2 regions of the Brachybacterium sacelli genome follow, and region 2 is predicted to be linked to the other one. Evidence: riboswitches for the same ligand, from Rfam matches in the RefSeq annotation. Region 2 holds a riboswitch; the other holds the start of a gene.

Region 1 (9,073 bases), on a different contig from region 2:
CCGCTTCTGGTCCGCCGACACCTACGTCGAGGGCCGCACCCAGCCGAGCCTGGACAAGCAGTTCGTGCGGGACTGGCTGACGTCCCGGGCCTCCGGGTGGCACAAAGGCACGGCCACCCCGCCCCCGGCCCTGCCCTCCGAGGTCGTCGAACAGACCCGCGCCCGCTACGTCGAGGCCTACGAACGGCTCACCGGCCAGCAGTTCTGACGACCCGGCGCCGTCGGCGCCGTCTCAGAACAGCATCAGCACCGCGGTGGCCACGCCGGCCACCGCGACAACGAGCACGGCGTCGGCCCAGGTCAGCAGCACCGGCCGCCAGACGGTGCGCGGACCGTCGCCAAGGCCACGGGATTCCAGCGCCAGCGCGATCCGCTCCGCCGCACGGATCGCGTCCACCAGCAGGGCGAACGCGCAGCCGAGCAGACGGCGCGGTCCGAGCGGCGGCACCGAGCCGTCGGGCCGCAGCGGCAGTCGCACCCGGTGGGCCCGGGTGAGGGTCCGCCAGCGCCCCGGGAGCTCATCGAGCAGGCGACGGCCGGCGAGGAGCGCCAGCGCGTACCGCGCGGGCAGGCGAGCGTGCTGGTGCAGGCTGACCATGGTGCGGCGAGGGTCGGTCGCGCGGGCGACACCGAGGGCACCGAGCCCGATCACCAGGGCGCGCAGGGCGAGGGCCGCGCCGAGCACGAGACCCTCCTCGGTGACGCGCACGGGCAGGTCCGGCCACGGTTCGCGCCCGGGGCGGCTCAGCACGTTGACGGAGAACACCCCGAGGGCGAAGACCGCGAAGGGCAGCTGGCCGCGCAGCAGGCGGAGCGGTCCCAGGCGGGTGCCCACCATCACCGCGACGGTGAGCAGGAGGTAGAGCACGGCGAGCGGCACCGGGTCCGTGAGGAACAGGCACAGCCCGCTGACCGCGGCGAGCAGCCCCAGCAGCACCGTGGGGTTCCGGGACGGGAGGGGCCGACGGCGCGCGGGCTCGGCCGGTTCGACCCCCGTCTCCCTCGCGGTGCCGCTCTCCGCCGCGATCCCGTCCCCGGTCACGGCGACGGGCTCGGGGGGTGCGCCGTGCCCGTCACCCGGGGCCAGCCCCGCCGCGGTCATCAGTGCGCGGTCCGCGAGCAGCTCGTCGGGGGTGAGCGGTGGCAGCGCCGTGCCCTCGGCGAGCACCACCACCGAGTCGGCGGCGGTCACGGCGCGCAGATCGTGGGTGGTCATCACCACTGCGCGTCCCTCGTCGGCGGCCGACCTCAGCATTGCCATGACGGTGCGGTGGGCGGCATGGTCGAGGCCGAACCCGGGCTCGTCGGCCAGCAGGACGGGCCGGTCGCGCAGCAGCATCGCGGCGAGCGACAGGCGCCGCTGCTGTCCTCCGGAGAGGCGGAACGGGCTCGACCCGCTCCAGTCCTCGAGTCGCAGCCGGGTCAGCATCTCCTCGATCTGCTCCGGGCTCGCGCCGGTGTCGGCGAGCTCCTCCCGCACCGTCGCCCCGACGAACTGGGACTCGGGCCGCTGGAAGACGAGGCCGGCGGCGCCACCCTCGACCGTGCCCGCCCGGGGCTGATCGAGGCCAGCGAGCGCGCCGAGGAGAGTGGACTTCCCGGCCCCGTTCCAGCCGACGACCGCGAGCAGCTCCCCCGCGACCAGGTCGAGATCGATGCCGGAGAGCACCGTGGTGTCGTCGTGCCCGAGCACGAGGTCACGGGCCTGCAGCGCGACGGATTCCTCCTCGCCCGTCGAGCCCGGGTCCGGGGGCTCGGTCCCGGCCCTCGGCCCGCTCTCGATTCCGTTCTCCCGCCCCGACCGTCTCCTGTTCTCGGTCCCGAGCTCGGCCTCGCTCCCGACCTCATGATCCCGACGCACTCGGTCCTCCCGCGCGAGCTCCTGCTCGACGTCCCGTGGCAGCCAGCACCCGTCCTCCCGCAGCGCGCGGCCGTGCTCGGCGAGGACGGCCGCTGTCGGCCCGTCGGCCAGGACGTGCCCGGAGCGGTCCAGGGCGATGATGCGTCCCGGCAGCGCCTCCACACCTCGCTCCCCCGCCCACTCGTCGAGCCGATGCTCCACGAGCACCGTGGCCGCCCCGGAACCGGCGACCGCCGACTCGAGGCTCGCCCGCACCGCCGCCACACCGCCGGCGTCCAGCATCGCGGTGGGTTCGTCGAGCAGCAGCAGCTGCGGCCCGGCCACGGTCGACGCCGCGAGGGCGACCCGCTGCAGCTCACCGCCGGAGAGGCCACGGGTCCCTCGGGCCTGCAGATGCTCCGCCCCGGCACTGCGCAGCGCGGAGGAGACCTGTGCCCCGATCCGTGCTCGCGGCACGCGGCGGTTCTCGAGCGGCAGGGCGATCTCGTCGGCGACGTCCGGCAGGCACACGCCGCTGACCGGGTCCTGCCCGAGATACCCGACGACGTCCGACAGGGCGACCACACCGTCGGCCACCGGGTCCCGCCCGTCGATGCGCAGCCTCCCGCGGGTGCTCGCGCGGACATGGGAGGGGACGGCGCCCGCCAGCGCCAACAGGAAGGTGGACTTGCCCGCACCGGAGGGCCCGAGCAGCAGGACCTGTTCGCCCGCCCGGAGGGTGCCGGTCCACGGGCCGACGCCGTCTCCCGAGGGCAGGATGACCTCGAAGTCCTCCGCCCGGACCAGCGGCCGGTCCCCGTGGTCCGACCCCTCGAGGGCGCGATCGGTGTGCTGCTCCGCACGGGCCGCGGGGGCACGTCCAGTGCTCGCCACCCGGCCCGGCGCCGAGCGCGCCTCAGTGGACACGACGGGCAGGGGCGGAGTCCTCGGGCTCCCGCGCACCGGTGCTCCCGCGCGAGCCGCCGATCGCGAAGTTGTCGAGCACCCCGGTGCGCACGAGCGCGTCGACCAGCACCTTGGCGAGCAGGCCGCCGAGCACGATGCCGGAGAGCACCTGCATGCCCAGTCGCAGTGCGAGGATGTCCTGCCCGTACCAGCCCATCCGCAGCGCGGTCCAGAAGAAGACGAGACCGGCGCCGAGAGCCCCGGAGACGGCGAAGGTGCTCCACCCGAACCGGCGGTACCGGGTCAGCGCGAAGGGCAGCTCGCTGCCGACGCCCTGGAGCGCCGCGGACAGCAGCAGCAGCGGGCCGACGGGACTGCCGAGGAACACCACCTCGACGACCGCCGCGAGGATCTCGGCGATCACACCGCTGAAGGGCCGACGGATGATGGCGACCGCGACCGGTCCCACCAGCAGCCAGGAGCCGGCCAGGACGTGCTGGGCGAGATCCCCGGCGGGGCCCATGGCGATCGCCAGGCCGTTCCACGCCTGGACGAACACCCAGTACAGGAAGCCGAAGACGATGCCCAGCACCACCACCAGTACGATCTCGCGCAGCTCCAGCCGCGCGCGGGCGGTGGCGGGAGCGGGGGCGGTCATCGCGCGTCCTGTCCGAGGTCCCGGGTCCGGTGGGAGGGGCTGTTGAGGCTGAGCGTGAGATGACTGGTCACGTGCTGGACGCCGTGGCCCACCTGCACCCATCCGGCGAGTGCTGTCGCGAGGACGTCCCCGACGTCGCCCTCGAGCCGGGTCACGAAGTGCTCGGAGCCGCGGAAGGTGCCCAGCTCCCGGGCGTGGTCGATCGCCGCGTAGATGTCCCGCATGTGGTCGGGAGCGGTGCCGTCCGCGGTGACCTGGTCCGCGAGCGGGTACAGGGCCCACTCGGCGGTGGCGAAGCGCCCGGTCCGGCGCGGGGACGGGACCTCGGTGCGGCGCGGCCCGGCGCCGCCGGGCAGCTCGCAGACGACCTCGCCGGGACAGCCGCGCGACAGGTGCACGGCGAGGGTGGCGTGGTGCTCGGTGCGGGCGAGGGCCTCGCCGAGGTCGGTGAGCCAGCGCAGGAGATCGGCCTCGTGGCCGCCGAGGTAGGTGGAGACGTCGCCGGTCTCGCGCACCAGCGAGGTCTCGTCGAGCGCGGAGAGCGTCTCGACGAGGATCCGGGCGTAGTCGTCGGCCATGACAGCGGCGGTGACCCGGGCGCCCACCCCGAAGCCGAGCGGGGTCCCGGCGGGGTCGGTGGGGGGTGTCGGGGACCACCCGTCGCCCGAGGGGACGGGTGGGGAGGGAGAGGCGGGAGATGCAGCAGCGGTGGTCACGATCCGTGCCTTTCACGACGCGGCACGGGCGCACAGCGGCTCTCGCCCTGCGGAGGCTCCCTGCGCCGGCATGATCCGGATCAGGTTCTACGGTCGGAGTCGGAGCACTCCCTCTCAGCCCGGCTCACCGGGCTCCCGTGCACGCGGCCACTGTAGTCGCCGAGGGCGCTCGCCGCAGGTGCGGTCCACCGCCGCGTCCGGCGGTGCTGATGATCCCCGGCCGGGAGCGGCTGGTAGCTTCAAGTCCCGACGTCCGGGAGGAGAGCGCATGGCCCACAGGCAGATCCAGGAGGTCGCGTCCGAGGTGTTCATGGTCGAGGGGATCGCCTCCAACTGGACGGTGGTGCGCGAGGGCCGCGATCTCACCCTGATCGATGCCGGGTACCCGAAGGATCTCGAGAACGTCCTCTCCTCTCTCGAGCACCTCGGAGGCAGGATCGAGGACGTCCGCGGCGTGCTGATCACCCACGCCCATGTCGACCACGTGGGCTCGCTCCCGGGGATCCAGGCGATGCATCCGATCCCGATGCATGCCCACGACCGGGAGCTGCCGATGCTCCGCGGCGAGGTCCATGAGCAGGCGTCCGCCCGCGACGTCGTGCGACGGTGCTGGCGGCCGCGGACGGCGCGATGGGCATTCACCGTCGCCCGCGCGGGAGGCCTGTCCACGATCCACCTTCCCCAGGCACGAGCCGTCAGCACCGGCACGCCGCTGGACCTCCCCGGGGGACCGATCGCCCTGGCCTGCTCCGGCCACACCTCCGGGCACACCGTCTACCACCTGCCGCAGGCGGGCGTCGTGGTCACCGGGGACGCCCTCGTCACCGGCCACCAGACCTCCGCTCGCCTCGGGCCGCAGCTCATCCCGGAGTTCTTCACCCACGACCCGGCCACCGCGCGCTCCACCCTGGACGTCCTCGCCGAGCTCGGGGCCGATGCCGTCGTCCCGGGTCACGGACCGTCCTGGCGCGGCCCCGTCCGGGAGGCCGTCGACAGGGCCCGCGCCGCGCACCCGGCCGGTTCCCCGCAGCGACGGCATTGAGGGACCGGGCGCTCGTACTGCGCCGTCAGTCCTCCACCAGCGGCACGAAGCGGAAGGCGCCGTGCTCGGTGTCCCGCAGCTGGTCCCCGTGACGCTCGATGCGATGCATCGTGGTGCCGACCGGGATCACCATCACCCCGCCGTCGGCCAGCTGCTCGATCAGCGCGTCGGGAAGCCCCTGCGCCTCGGCCGAGACCAGGATCCGATCGTAGGGGCCGTCCTCCGGCGCGCCGAGCACGCCGTCGGCGGCGACGCGGACCTCCGCGACGCCGAACGCCTCGGCCTCACCGAGAGCCGCGCGAGCGGACTCGACCAGCGCCTCGTGCCGCTCCACCCCGATCACGCGCCCGCGCGGACCGGCGAGGTGCGCGAGCAGGGCCGTGGTCCAGCCGGACCCGGCGCCGACGTCGAGCACCCGGTCCCCGGGGCGCACCTCGAGCAACCGCAGCATGATCTCGACGGTCGTCGGTTGCGAGTTGGTCTGCCCCTGCGCGATGCGCAGCGGGGCGTCGACCTCGGCGTGCCGGCGCTGCTCCGCAGGCAGGAACGGGGTGCGCGGGACCGCCGCGAAGGCTCCCGCGACCGGGTCGTCGTCGTGCCCTGAGTCGTCACGTGCCATGGCAGTCCCTCAGCTCGCGGTGATCTCGACGACGCCGCCCGCGGGCCAGTCGCGCACCTCGGTGCCCTCGGGGGCGAGGTGCGTGGACTGACGCAGGAAGATCGGACGGCCGACGTCGCTGGCGACCGCATCGTGCACGGGCAGGGCGAGGACCGGGCGGACACTGCGCAGGAAGTCGATAGTCTCGGACATCTTCGACCACGGCGCGACGACCGCGAAGGCGAGCACGTCGATGCCGTGGAACTCGGGGACCGGCTCGAGGGAGTCCCCTGTGATGCCGAGCCGTGGCCCGTCGCCGGCGGTGAGCACTAGACCCGTGTTGCCCACGCGCGGGATGTCGGGATGGATGATCGCATGGTTGCCGCCGACGGCGCTGATCCGCAGGGGCGGATGCTCGCCGGTCGCGGGGAACTCGTGCGCGGTCCCGGCGCTGAGCGGGAGCAGGCGCTCACCGTCGACCGCCGGCGCGCCCTCGGACGGCTCGGCGAGCTGCTGAGCGGTCTCCGGCTCGGCGATCACGATCGCCTCGGCGCTCGCGGCGAGGACCTCGGCGAGCAGGGCGCGGTCGAGGTGGTCGGGATGCTGGTGGGTGACGGCGACGGCGTCGAGGGTGCCGAGCACCTCCGGGGTCAGGGCACGTACGGCCTGAGCGCTGAAGCCGCCCGGGTCGACCAGGAGCCGCCGCCCGGCGGTCTCCACGAGCAGGCACGAATGGACGAGGTGACGGATCTTCATCGCTGCCTCCGGCATCGGTGGACTCGGACACGACGAACCTAACGCGACATGGCTCGACGCGCGAGGGGCGGCGGCGGAGGGCACTGCGGCAGCGGTGGACACCGTGCGAGCGGCGACCACCGCGGGACGGGTGCGGGGCGGTGCGCCGCGCGAGGGGCGCCGGCGGTGGGCGCTCCCCCTCTGCGCGCCCGGGGCTCGGTACGATGGTCGCGGTCGGCACCGAGATCGTCGGTGAGCCCGGGAGCTCCTCCCGCTCCGCCCCGCTGCACCCACCCGTCCGGCCCGCCCCCCGCGCGGCCGCCGTCCTCCAGGAGAACGCCCCATGCCCCGCGTCGTGGTCCATGTCATGCCGAAGCCGGAGATCCTCGACCCGCAGGGGAAGGCGGTCGCCGCGGCGCTGCCCCGACTGGGCTTCGAGGGCATCAGCTCCGTGCGCCAGGGCAAGCGGTTCGAGCTCGAGGTCGAGGGCGAGGTCACCGACGAGGTGCTCAACCACCTCCGCGAGGCGGCCACCACCTTGCTGTCCAACCCGGTGATCGAGGACGTCGTCGCCCTCGAGGTCGAGGAGGGCAGGGCCTGATGCGCATCGGTGTGGTGACCTTCCCCGGCACGCTCGATGACCGTGACGCCCTGCGGGCCGTGCGCCTCGCGGGTGCCGAGCCGGTGGCGCTGTGGCACGGAGAGGACGATCTGCTGGACGTCGAGGCGATCGTGCTGCCCGGCGGTTTCTCCTACGGCGACTACCTGCGCGCCGGTGCGATCAGCCGCTTCGCCCCGGTGATGGACAAGGTGGTGGACGCCGCGAAGGGCGGGATGCCGGTGCTCGGCATCTGCAACGGCTTCCAGGTGCTGTGCGAGACGCACCTGCTGCCGGGCGCCATGATCAAGAACGCGCACCGCTCGTTCCTCTGCCGCGACCAGCCGCTTCGGGTCGAGAACACCCGCACCGCGTGGACCACGGAGTACGCGCAGGACCAGGTCATCCGGATCCCGCTGAAGAACCAGGACGGCCAGTACGTGGCCGACGAGCGCACCCTGGCCGAGCTCGAGGCCGAGAACCGCGTGGTGTTCCGCTACACCGCGGGCGCCACCCATGGACCGGCCGGCTTCGAGTCCAACCCCAACGGTTCCCGACACGACATCGCCGGCATCACCAACGCGGAGGGCAACGTCGTCGGACTGATGCCGCACCCCGAGCACGCGGTCGAGGCCGGCTTCGGTCCCGACGAGCCCGGGGCGGGCACCCGCACCGGGGTCGACGGCCTGGGCATGTTCACCTCGGTGCTGCGCAGCCTCGTCGCCTGAGCCACAGGGCCCTCACGGAGCGCTCCGCACGGTCATGCACCCCGGCGACCGGTGTGCCGCCGCGCACCGGTCACCGGGGTGCATGACTACGCGGCCGACGACCCGGTGGCAGCGGACGGGACCGGCGACGGCACCGGGCGCGGCACCGTCTCGTCTCAGGTGCGCTCTGCCGACAGCACCGTGAAGCGCCGGTCCCGGGCGCGCTGACGCACGGGGCCGATGCGACGCTCGACCTCCGTGCGGTAGCGCAGCGAGGAGTTGTGCACGAACCAGAGCTCGCCGCCGGGCCGCAGCACGCGGGCGACGGCGTCCAGCAGACCCTGCACCAGGGTGGCGTCGACCGCGGTGCCGTCATGGAAGGGCGGGTTCAGCAGCACCAGGTCGGCGCTGCGGTCGGCCACCCGGAACAGTGAGTCGTCCCAGGTCACATCCGTGCTCTCACGATCCAGCCCGTACGCGTCCAGGGTCGCCCGGGTGGAGGCGACCGCGTCGGCGTCGTCGTCGCTGCCCAGCACCGGCGTCTCCGGCAGCGCGGCGGCGAGATAGGCGGTCAGCAGCCCGTTGCCGGAGCCGAGGTCGATCGCGCGGGCGAGCGGGGCGGCCTCTGCCTCCTCGCGGGTGAGGAGGTGACGGTCCAGGGCCTCCAGCAGCAGGAGGCTGCCGGCATCGGCCGTGGCGCCGCCGAACACTCCCCCGATCGCACGCAGTTCCAGTGCCGACGCCGTCCCCCGCACCGGGAGATGGGCGGTGCCGCGGGCGATCGGCAGCGGGGCGAGGTCCTCACGCGCCGCGGTGGCCACCAGGGCGCGGGACTTGCCCAGGCCGCGGGAGGCGTGCACCTCGGTGAAGACGCCGCCGAGCACCACGTTCTGCGTGCGGGTCATGTGCTTCACGCGTCCGCCCGCGACCAGGGTGACGTCCCCGGCACGCGCGATCTCGACGGCGCGGTGCTCGAGATCGGCGAGCGCCTTGGGAAGTCGCATCAGGGCCAGGCGCGGGCGGGTCTCGGCGGCGATCTCGGCGAGCGAGGCGGGGTGGTCGCCGCCGGGGACCTCCAGGCGTCCTTCGGTGACCTCCTCGGAGAAACGGGCGCGCAGGGCCAGGGTGGCGGCGTGCGAGGCCGTCCAGGAGATCACCGGCGTCCCGGGCACCGCGGACGTCGCCTCGCCCACCGTGCCAACCTCCGCGAGCGCGGCCGCGGTGAGCTCGCCGGTGGCGTCGTCGACCACGAGCACGGCGCCGGGCCCGCTCG
Region 2 (9,073 bases):
CCCGATCGACGAGACCGAGTGGCACATGACCCCGCAGACGGTCAACGCTTACTACAACCCCGGTCGCAACGAGATCGTCTTCCCCGCCGCCATCCTCCAACCCCCGTTCTTCGACGCCGAGGCCGAGGACGCCGTGAACTTCGGCGGCATCGGCGCGGTCATCGGTCACGAGGTCGGCCACGGCTTCGACGACCAGGGCTCGAAGTACGACGGTGACGGCAACCTCGTCTCCTGGTGGACCGACGAGGACCGGGAGGCCTTCGAGGAGCGCGCGGCGATGCTGATCGCCCAGTACTCCGAGCTCTCCCCGCGCGATCTCGACGACTCCCATCGCGTCAACGGCGCCCTCACCATCGGGGAGAACATCGGCGACCTCGGCGGGCTCTCCATCGCGCTGAAGGCCTACCGCGGCAGCCGTGCGCAGGACGAGGCCGATGCGGTCCTGGACGGCTTCAACGGCCTGCAGCGGGTGTTCCTGTCGTGGGCGACGGTGTGGCGGGGCAAGAACCGCCCCCAGGAGGGGATCCGCCGCCTCGCCGTGGATCCGCACGCCCCGATGGAGTTCCGCTGCAACACGGTGGTCTCGAACCTCGAGGAGTTCCACCACGCCTTCGACGTGCGCGAGGGCGACGGGATGTACCGCGCCCCCGAGCAGCGTGTGACGATCTGGTGAGACCGGAGGCCCCCTTCTACGTCGGCACCACCCGGCCCTCCGGGGTCGGGTGGACCCGCATCGGGCTGACCGCCCTGGCCGGGGTGATCGTCACCCTCCTGATGGCCAGCCGAAGCAGTCTGCTGGCAGGGCTCGTGATCGCGGGCCTGTTCGCCCTGCTGACGCTGTGGACCTGGATGGGCCAGCACTCCCGCTTCGTCGTCGACGAGCGCGGGGTGACCGTCTCCCTCGGCGGTTTCCTGCCGCGCCCCAGCTGGCCCCTGGAGGACTTCCGCACCGTGCAGTACCGCACGCTGGCGGCCAACACGGTCGGCGTGACCCTGGGCGGCTACGGCTGGCGTCGCGGCAGGGTCGCCCCCTCGACCCCCGCCGAGCTGACCCCCGTCGGGGACCGGAAGATCTTCACCACCGGCGAGCGGCAGCAGCCCCACCGGATGATGGTCACCCGGGCCGGCACCCTGGTCGAGATCATCGGCCGCTCCGGCACCAACTACGTGCTCTCCCCCGTGGACGTGGAGGGCACGGCGGAGGCGATCGATCAGGCGATCCGGGCCCGCCGCTGACGGGCTAGACTGGCGGGCGGTCATCCACTGACAGGGGAGCACCTCCACGGTGCTGAGAGTGCGCGATCCGGCGCAGACCCTCGAACCTGATCCGGCTCACACCGGCGTAGGGAGTCGGGATTTCCGTGGGGTGCCGTCGGCGTCCCGCGCCCCTTCCGCTCGTGGAAGGAGAAGTGATGACGCGTTTTCGCACCCTCGACCTGCTGGTCACCGTACTGATCGGGGCGGCCTTCGGGGTCGCCTTCCTGGGGTACGGCCAGCTGTACACCCTCATCGGGCCGCTGACGGCCGCGTTCAAGCCCGCCGAGGGCCTGCTGGCGGGGATCTGGTTCCTGCCGGCGGTGCTGGCGGCCCTGATCGTCCGCCGGCCGGGCGCGGCCCTGCTCGCCGAGATGGTCGCCTCGCTGCTGGAGATGCTGCTGGGCGGCCAATGGGGTTGGGGCACCGCGATCTCGGGCCTGCTGCAGGGCGGTGGGGTCGAGCTGGCCTTCGCCCTGTTCCGCTACCGTCGCTTCACCCTGCCCGTCGCGGTCCTCGGCGGAATCCTCTCCGGGGCCCTGGAATGGGTCTGGGAGCGCTTCGCCTACTACCCGGAGATGAGCTGGCCGTACGCCCTGATCCTGCTGGTCCTCTTCCTGCTCTCCGGCGCCGTGCTGGCCGGTGGCCTGGGCTGGGCGGCCTCCCGGGCGCTGGCGGCGACCGGCGCCGTGGACTCCCTGCCGTCGGGACGTGAGCATGTCCGCGCCACCGAGGCCTGAGGTGGCCGGGGAGCTCATCCTCTCCGGCCTCACCTGGCGGCCCTACACGCGGGCCGAGCCGACGGTCGCCGCTCTGGAGCTCGCGATCCCTGCCGGTCAGAGGGTGCTGCTGGCCGGGGCCAGCGGCAGCGGGAAGTCGACCGTGCTGCGCGCTCTCGCCGGTCTGCTCGAGGAGGAGGCCGGCGAGGGCACCGGCCTCCTGAACGCCCCCGAGCGACCCGGGGAGCGCGCTCTGCTGCTGCAGAACCCCGCCCACGCCCTGGTCTCGGCCACGGTCGCGCGGGATGTCGCCTTCGGGCCCGAGAACGCCGCTCTGCCCCGCCCCGTGATCCACGACCGGGTCGCGGCCGCCCTGCCGGCGGCGCGGGCGGACCTGGACCCCGGTCGGGCACCGCTCGAGGCCAGCGGTGGCCAGCAGCAGCGCGTCGCCCTGGCGGGATCGCTCGCGCTGAGTCCGGACGTGCTGCTGCTCGACGAGCCGACGAGCATGCTCGATGCGGCGACCGCCGCGCAGGTGCGGGAGGCGATCCTCGCCGCCGCCGAGGAGCGCACCCTGGTGGTCGCCGAGCACCGGATCGAGCCCTGGCTCCCTCGGGTCGACCGACTCGTGGTGCTCGGACCGCAGGCCCGCGTCCTGCTCGACGTCGATGCCGCCACCGCCCTGGACGCGCACCGTGCGGCGCTGATCGAGGCCGGGATCCTCGAGGGTCCCGTCGACGAGCCGCCCGCGCCGGTGGCTCCGCCCTCGAGCTCTCCGGGCCGCGCCGCGGAGGTGGTCGCCGCGCTGGACGGGGTCACCGTGCCCGAGCGGGGGATCACCCGGGCGGTCGACCTCGAGGCCCGCGCGGGCCGCCTGAGCGTCCTCACCGGTCCCAGCGGCGCGGGCAAGACCACCCTGCTGCGCGTCCTGACCGGGACGGCACGGCCCGCCCTCGGCACCGCCCGGGGCCCGGCACCCGACCATCTCGCGGTCGTGCCCCAGGACCCCGAGCACTCCTTCGTCGCCCCGACCGTGCGTGAGGAGCTGCTGGCCTCCCCCTGGGCCGAGGACGAGCAGCTGGCCGATCGGCTGCTCGAGCGCGCCGGGCTCTCCGCCCTGGCGCGGGCGAATCCCCACCGTCTCTCGGGCGGCGAGCAGCGCCGGGTCGCGATCGCCGCGGCCCTGGCGCAGGAGCCCGAACTGCTGGTGCTCGACGAGCCCACCGTCGGCCTCGACGCCCGGCGGCGCGCGGAGGTCCTGGACCTGGTGGGGGACGCCGCCGCGCGCGGCTGCGCGGTGCTGGCCGCCTCGCATGATCCCGCGCTGATCGCCCGAGCCGCCGAGCGCGTCGAGCTGCCGTCGCCCCCACCGGAGGATCCGGCGCCGCCCCGTCCGCGGCGGAGGATCCCGGCCGACGCTCTGAATCCGCTGACCCTGTGCCTGATCGGGATCCTCGCCGCGATCGGCTCCTTCGCGGTCCAGACCTGGCAGGGCGGCCTGCTCGCGCTCCTTCCCCTGGTGCTGCTGGGACCGCTCGCCGTCCGCTCCGTACGCGGAGGCCTGCTCCGCCTGGCACCGATCCTGCTGTCTGCCGCGTCCCTCGCCTGGACCACCGCGCTGCTGGGTGAGGCGCCGCCGCTGTCGGGCGCGGCCTGGCTGCTGGGCCTCAAGGAGGCCGCGCGGATCACCGTCTTCGTCGCCCCCGGCGTGCTGGCGCTGGGCAGCGTGTCCCCGACCGCCCTCGGCGATGCGCTCGGCGGCCGGCTCCACCTGCCCGCACGCCCGGTCGTCGCCGTGGTCCTCGCCCTGGTCAGAGTGGGTCATCTGGGGCGGCAATGGGAGATCATCACCCGTACCCGGATCCAGCGCGGGCTGGGCACAGCCCGGTCGCCGCGGCTGCTGGCGGGCGCGACCCTCGCCCTCCTCGTGGACACCCTGCGGGGCGCGGAGCAGCAGGCGCTGGCCATGGACGCCCGCGGCTTCGCCGCTGCCACGCACCGCACCTGGGCCGAGCCCAGCGAGTTCGGTCGGGCCGACGTGCTCGGTGTGCTGCTGGGGATCGCCCTTCTGGTCTGGCCCGCCGTCGCGGCCGTGCTGGTGGCGTGAGCAGACGCACGGGTGCATCCCCGGGAGCTGCGTCGTAGCCTGGGACCGTGAACGAGGACACCCGGCCCCAGCCCACCGCCGCCGAGGACGAAGCAGTGATCGCCCTGGCCACGACGATGCTCGAGGCGGCCCGCAGCGGCGACGCCGACACCCTGCTGTCACTGATCGACCAGGGCGCCCCGGTGAACCTGCGCGACGGCGGCGGCAACTCCTCGCTCATGCTCGCCGCCTACCACGGGCACGCGACCCTGGTGCGCGAGCTCGCCGCGCGCGGCGGTGACGTGGACCTGACCAACGACCGCGGGCAGTCACCGCTGGCCGGGGTCGCCTTCAAGGGCACCGCCGACGTCGCGCGGGAGCTGCTCGAAGCGGGGGCCGACCCGGATCTGGGCACCCCGAGCGCGGCCGAGACCGCGCAGTACTTCGAGCGCGAGGAGATCACCGCCCTCATCGCGCAGGCCCGACGCACCGAAGGCTGATCGCGGCCGGTTCAGTCGGACCGCGGGCGCAGCACCATCGGCACGTGCTCGATGCCCGCCTCGAGGAACAGCGCCCCGACCGGCTCGAAGCCGAGCCCCTGGTACCACCGCTCGAGGTATGCCTGGGCGTCGACGTGCACCTCCGCCTGCGGATCGATCTCGCGCGCGAGGGCGAGGCTCTCCCGCATCACGCGCCCGCCGAACCCGTGACGGCGCTCGGCGGCGCGCACCGCGACCCGGCCGATGCGCAGCGTGCCGTCGGCCTCGCGCAGCACCCGGGTGTGGGCGGCGGGCTCGCGCTCCAGCCCGGCCGCCTCCGCTCCCGGTCCCGCCACCTCGATCCACACCAGCGTGGTGGTCCCCTCCAGATCCCGCCCGTCGAGGTCCGGGTCGGTGGCGCCCTGCTCGAGGGAGAAGACGTCCTGGCGGAGCTTGGCGAGCAGGTAGAGGGTGCGGGGGTCGAGGTCGGCCACGGGGCCGCGTCGCAGCACCGCCTCGGAGTGGGTCACGGGGTCAGGCATGAGCGCCAGGGTACTCATCCACGGGAGGTGGCGGCCGCCTCGACCATCCGTGCCAGGGAGGTCCTCCACTGCGCGACCATGCCCGCACCACCGTGGCCCTCGTCCTCGAGGATGACCAGCTCGCTGCCCGGCCAGGCCCGGTGCAGCTCCCAGGCGGTGAGCGCGGGGCCCGAGACGTCCCGTCGGCCGTGGATCAGCGCGCCCGGGATCCCGGCGAGGCGGCCCATCCCGCCCAGCAGCCCGCTGCCCGGCGCGGCTCCCCACGGCGTGGCCCAGTCCGCGACGAAGCCGTCATGGGCCCAGTAGTGGGTGGCCAGCCGCACGAAGCCCCGCGCGTACTCGGTGACCTCCTGGTCCGCGGGCACCGCATGGGTGCCGGCGGCCCCGGGCGCTCCGAGGCGGATGTGTTCGTCCTCCCACGTCATCCACGCCCGCACGGCCCCGTCCTCGAGGGCAGGATCGCCCGAGGTGACCATCCGCCGGTAGGACTCGACCAGGCGCAGCCTGCCCGGTGACCGGTCGTGTCGGTCGTAGCCGTCGTGGGTCTCGGCGAAGCGCGCGAAGATGTCCCAGGCTTCGGGGTACAGAACCCCGACGCCCTCGGTGATCCAGTCGACCTCGCGGCGCGAGGTGCTGGTCACGGCGAACAGCAGCACGCCGAGCGTGCGTCGGGGATGCGCCTGGGCGTAGGCGAGGGCCAGCGTGCTCCCCCAGGAGGCGCCCTGGAGGATCCACGCCTCGATCCCGAGGTGCTCGCGCAGGACCTCGAGATCGGCGACCAGGTGCGCCGTGGTGTTCCTCCGGAGGTCCACCGGCCCGGGGGCACCGGCCGGCGGTGTGGAGCGACCGGCCCCGCGCTGGGACAGACCGATGAGCCGACTCTGCCCGGCCGGGGCATGGAGGCGGTATCCGGCGCCGAGCCGGCCCCCTGGCCCGCCGTGGAGGTACAGGACGGGCACGCCGTCCGCAGCGCCGCTGTGCTCCCAGTAGATCTCCTGGTCCTCGCCGACGGCGAGCAGGCCGCTGCGGGTCACGGCGGGCGGCTGGGTCGAGGTCATCGCTGGAGCTCCTCACGCAGCCCGCGCAGGGCGATGCGGTCGTCGGCGGTGCCGGTGTGAGGGGCGCGGAACCATCGCAGGTATTCCTCCACCTCGCTGAGCGTCCACTCGAGCGCGAACAGCTCGAGCATCCCCGGGTCGGCGCCCTCGGCGCGCTGGACGGCCTCCGGCAGCGCGGCGAGGTCGCGCTCCCGCGGGGCCGCGGCGAGGGTCTCCCAGTCCACCAGGATCAGCGTGCCGGCGTCCGTGAGCATCTGGTTGGCCCAGTGCGGTTCGCCGTGGGTCGGCACCCGGTGCGCGGACCGCGCCTCCTCGCGTGCCCGGAGCTCGCGGTAGCGCCGCTCCGCCTGCCCTATCCGTGCGAGACCGGCACGGAGCAGCCCTCGCGCCTCTTCGCCCAGCGGGCCCGACGTCCAGGGGCCGTCCGTCACGGCCTCGACCCGGCGTGCGAGATCGCCTCCGACGCGGGGCGCCCAGCGCTGCAGGGCACCGGGCGGCGGGGCGCCGTGGAGGGCCCTCAGCAGCTCGAGGGTGCGGGCCACGTGGGCCCCGCCGCGGGCCTCCCGTTCGGTGGGGGTGCGCCCGCTGTGCCACGAGGTCACGCTGAGCAGCCCGATCCCGACCTCCGTCAGGACCCGGCCGTCGACCGACTCCCGCGGTGCCAGGACACCGGCCAGGCCGGTGTCCTGGAGCGCCCGCGCCGCTTCGTAGGCGGCCTCGAAGGAGGCCGCCGAGCGGGTGGGCGAGGGCTCGTCGAGGGTGGCGAACAGCGCGGGTCCGCCCGCGGCCTCGATCCGCCAGTGGTGGGCGCCGAACCCCACGGGCAGGTGCACGGCCGTCTCCGCGCCCGGGAGCCAGTGCCGCCGCACCGCGTCCAGCACCTCGGTGGCCGACGGGGAGCGGGGCGGGGTGCGCATCGTCCTACGCTCTCACGAGGACAGCGCCCACGCGGCGGCGGGGTGCTCGCGGGTCCAGTTCGAGCGCCGGCTGCGCACACGCTGGCAGCGCGGGCACCAGAAGACGGTACGGGCGGCCAGGTCCTGCGAGCGCACCGTGGTGCCGCACAGGCGACAGGGCAGCGTCTGGCGGTGGTAGACGTAGAACGACTTCTCGCGCGGCACGACGCCGGCGTCCTCGTCACCGTTCTGCCGGGTGCCGCGCGAGCGCTCGAGGATCCGGGCCTCGAGATCACGGTGCTCGGGCTCGGTGGTGACGATCCGCCCGGTGCGGGCGCCGTAGGCCAGCAGCGCGACCAGGTCCTCCCATAGGTCCTCGAGCAGGAAGGCGCTGAGGTCCGTGCCCGGCACCTGAGGATCCAGCCGGGCGCGGAACAGGGCCTCGGCCCGGTAGATGTTCCCGATCCCGGCGATCACCTGCTGGTTCATCAACAGAGCACCGATCGTGGTGCGGGAGCGGCGCACCCTCTCCGCGAAGCGTCGCCGCCCCGCCCCGTCGGGATCGGGGCGCAGCGGGTCCGGGCCCAGCCGGTCCAGCACCGCCTGCCGGCCCACGGCGTCGAGCACCTCGCAGGTGGCGGGTCCGGTGAGGTCCGCGAGCCCGCTCGGCCCGGCGAGGCGCAGGCGCACCGTCGGGCGCGGCACCAGGCGGCGCCAGTCCGCACCGACCGCCTCCTCCTGCTCGCCCACGCGCAGGCGCGGTGCTCCGATCGCGTGGGCGTCGGCGAAGCCCGGGTCCCCGGCGAAGGTCCACGACCCGTACAGACCGAGGTGGATGTGCACGTGAAGCACCACCGGGGAGTCCGCTGCGACGTCGGCCGACGGCGCCAGCGGGAGGAACAGATGCTTGCCGACCGCCTCGGCGCCCAGCAGCACCAGTCCGTCCAGCTCGGCCGCGTCCGAGAAGCGGCCCTGGGGACTCGAGGCGCGCACCCGCTGTCCGCCGAAGCTGCGTTCGAGGGCCGCGGCGAGCCGGTGGACGGTGTGGCCCTCCGGCATTACGGCTGCGTGGGCGAGGCGGACCCGCCGTAGCCGCCCGTCTCCTCGTACCGGGCCATCAGGTCGATGCGGCGCTGGTGGCGCTCCTCGCCGGAGAACGGCTCGGCGAGGAACAGGTCGATGAGGTTCTCCAGCTCCTCCTCCGAATGCTGGCGTGCGCCGACGGAGATCACGTTGGCATCGTTGTGCTGGCGGGCGAGGCGGGCGGTGTCCTCGTTCCACACCAGGGCGGCGCGCACCCCCGTCACCTTGTTCGCGGCGATCTGCTCGCCGTTGCCGGAGCCGCCGATGACCACTCCGAAGGATCCCGGCCCGGCCACCACGGCCTCGCCCACGTCGGTGCAGAACGGCGGGTAGTCGTCGAGGGCGTCGTAGTGGTGGGCACCGTGGTCGGTGACCTCATGGCCCTTCTTCTGCAATGCCGCGACCAGCCGGTTCTTCAGCTCGAAGCCGGCGTGGTCGGTGCCGATGTGCACGCGCATGTCGGGGTGTCTCTCTCTGTGGTGGGGCGGGGACCGGGGCGGCGTCAGCTGAGGTCGACGCCGTCGGCCCGGGTGCGCTTGAGCTCGTAGAAGCCGTCGATCTCGGCCATGGTGGCCAGTGCGTCGAGCAGACGGCCGGCCTCCTCCCCCTTCGGGGCCGGGGAGACCACGGGGCCGAAGTAGGCCGTGCCCCCGCCGAAGGAGATCACCGGGGTGCCGACGTCCTCGCCGACGCGGGAGATCGCCCCGTCGTGCGAGGCGCGCAGCGCCACGTCGAGGACATCGCCCGCGACGGGCTCGTAGGCCTCGATCAGGGAGGCGGGCAGTTCGGCGGCGGCGAGGGCCTGCTCGGCGACGGCGCGACGATCCTCCTGTTGTCCGCCCACGTGATAACGCTCGCCCCAGGCGCTGTACCAGCGGGCGAAGGCCTCCGCGCCCTCCTGGCGGTGGATGGCGATCGACAGCCGCGCCGGGCCCCAGGCGTCATCGAGCATCCGG

What was found. Region 2 has a riboswitch for thiamine pyrophosphate ahead of JOF43_RS11210 (ECF transporter S component). Riboswitches for the same ligand answer to the same signal wherever they lie in the genome.
Region 1: it holds a riboswitch for thiamine pyrophosphate, as region 2 does, so the genes downstream of both, JOF43_RS15955 (YkoF family thiamine/hydroxymethylpyrimidine-binding protein) here and JOF43_RS11210 (ECF transporter S component) in region 2, are expected to answer to the same signal.

The regions. Positions count from the first base shown of each region.
Region 1 covers NZ_JAGIOD010000002.1:387,820-396,892, reverse strand. Annotated here, with positions in the region: gene JOF43_RS15970 (phosphoribosylaminoimidazolesuccinocarboxamide synthase) at 1-208, shown strand, start outside; gene JOF43_RS15965 (ATP-binding cassette domain-containing protein) at 233-2,767, opposite strand; gene JOF43_RS15960 (ECF transporter S component) at 2,757-3,404, opposite strand; gene JOF43_RS15955 (YkoF family thiamine/hydroxymethylpyrimidine-binding protein) at 3,401-4,120, opposite strand; TPP riboswitch at 4,176-4,261, opposite strand; gene JOF43_RS15950 (MBL fold metallo-hydrolase) at 4,389-5,162, shown strand; gene JOF43_RS15945 (protein-L-isoaspartate O-methyltransferase family protein) at 5,188-5,781, opposite strand; gene JOF43_RS15940 (MBL fold metallo-hydrolase) at 5,791-6,516, opposite strand; gene purS (phosphoribosylformylglycinamidine synthase subunit PurS) at 6,839-7,096, shown strand; gene purQ (phosphoribosylformylglycinamidine synthase subunit PurQ) at 7,096-7,821, shown strand; gene JOF43_RS15925 (class I SAM-dependent methyltransferase) at 7,977-9,073, opposite strand, start outside.
Region 2 covers NZ_JAGIOD010000001.1:2,486,833-2,495,905, reverse strand. Annotated here, with positions in the region: gene JOF43_RS11220 (M13 family metallopeptidase) at 1-673, shown strand, start outside; gene JOF43_RS11215 (hypothetical protein) at 670-1,236, shown strand; TPP riboswitch at 1,259-1,366, shown strand; gene JOF43_RS11210 (ECF transporter S component) at 1,413-1,994, shown strand; gene JOF43_RS11205 (ATP-binding cassette domain-containing protein) at 1,972-4,080, shown strand; gene JOF43_RS11200 (ankyrin repeat domain-containing protein) at 4,128-4,559, shown strand; gene JOF43_RS11195 (GNAT family N-acetyltransferase) at 4,571-5,080, opposite strand; gene JOF43_RS11190 (alpha/beta fold hydrolase) at 5,095-6,138, opposite strand; gene JOF43_RS11185 (phosphotransferase) at 6,135-7,055, opposite strand; gene JOF43_RS11180 (Fpg/Nei family DNA glycosylase) at 7,068-8,093, opposite strand; gene JOF43_RS11175 (ribose-5-phosphate isomerase) at 8,093-8,575, opposite strand; gene JOF43_RS11170 (mycothiol-dependent nitroreductase Rv2466c family protein) at 8,620-9,073, opposite strand, start outside.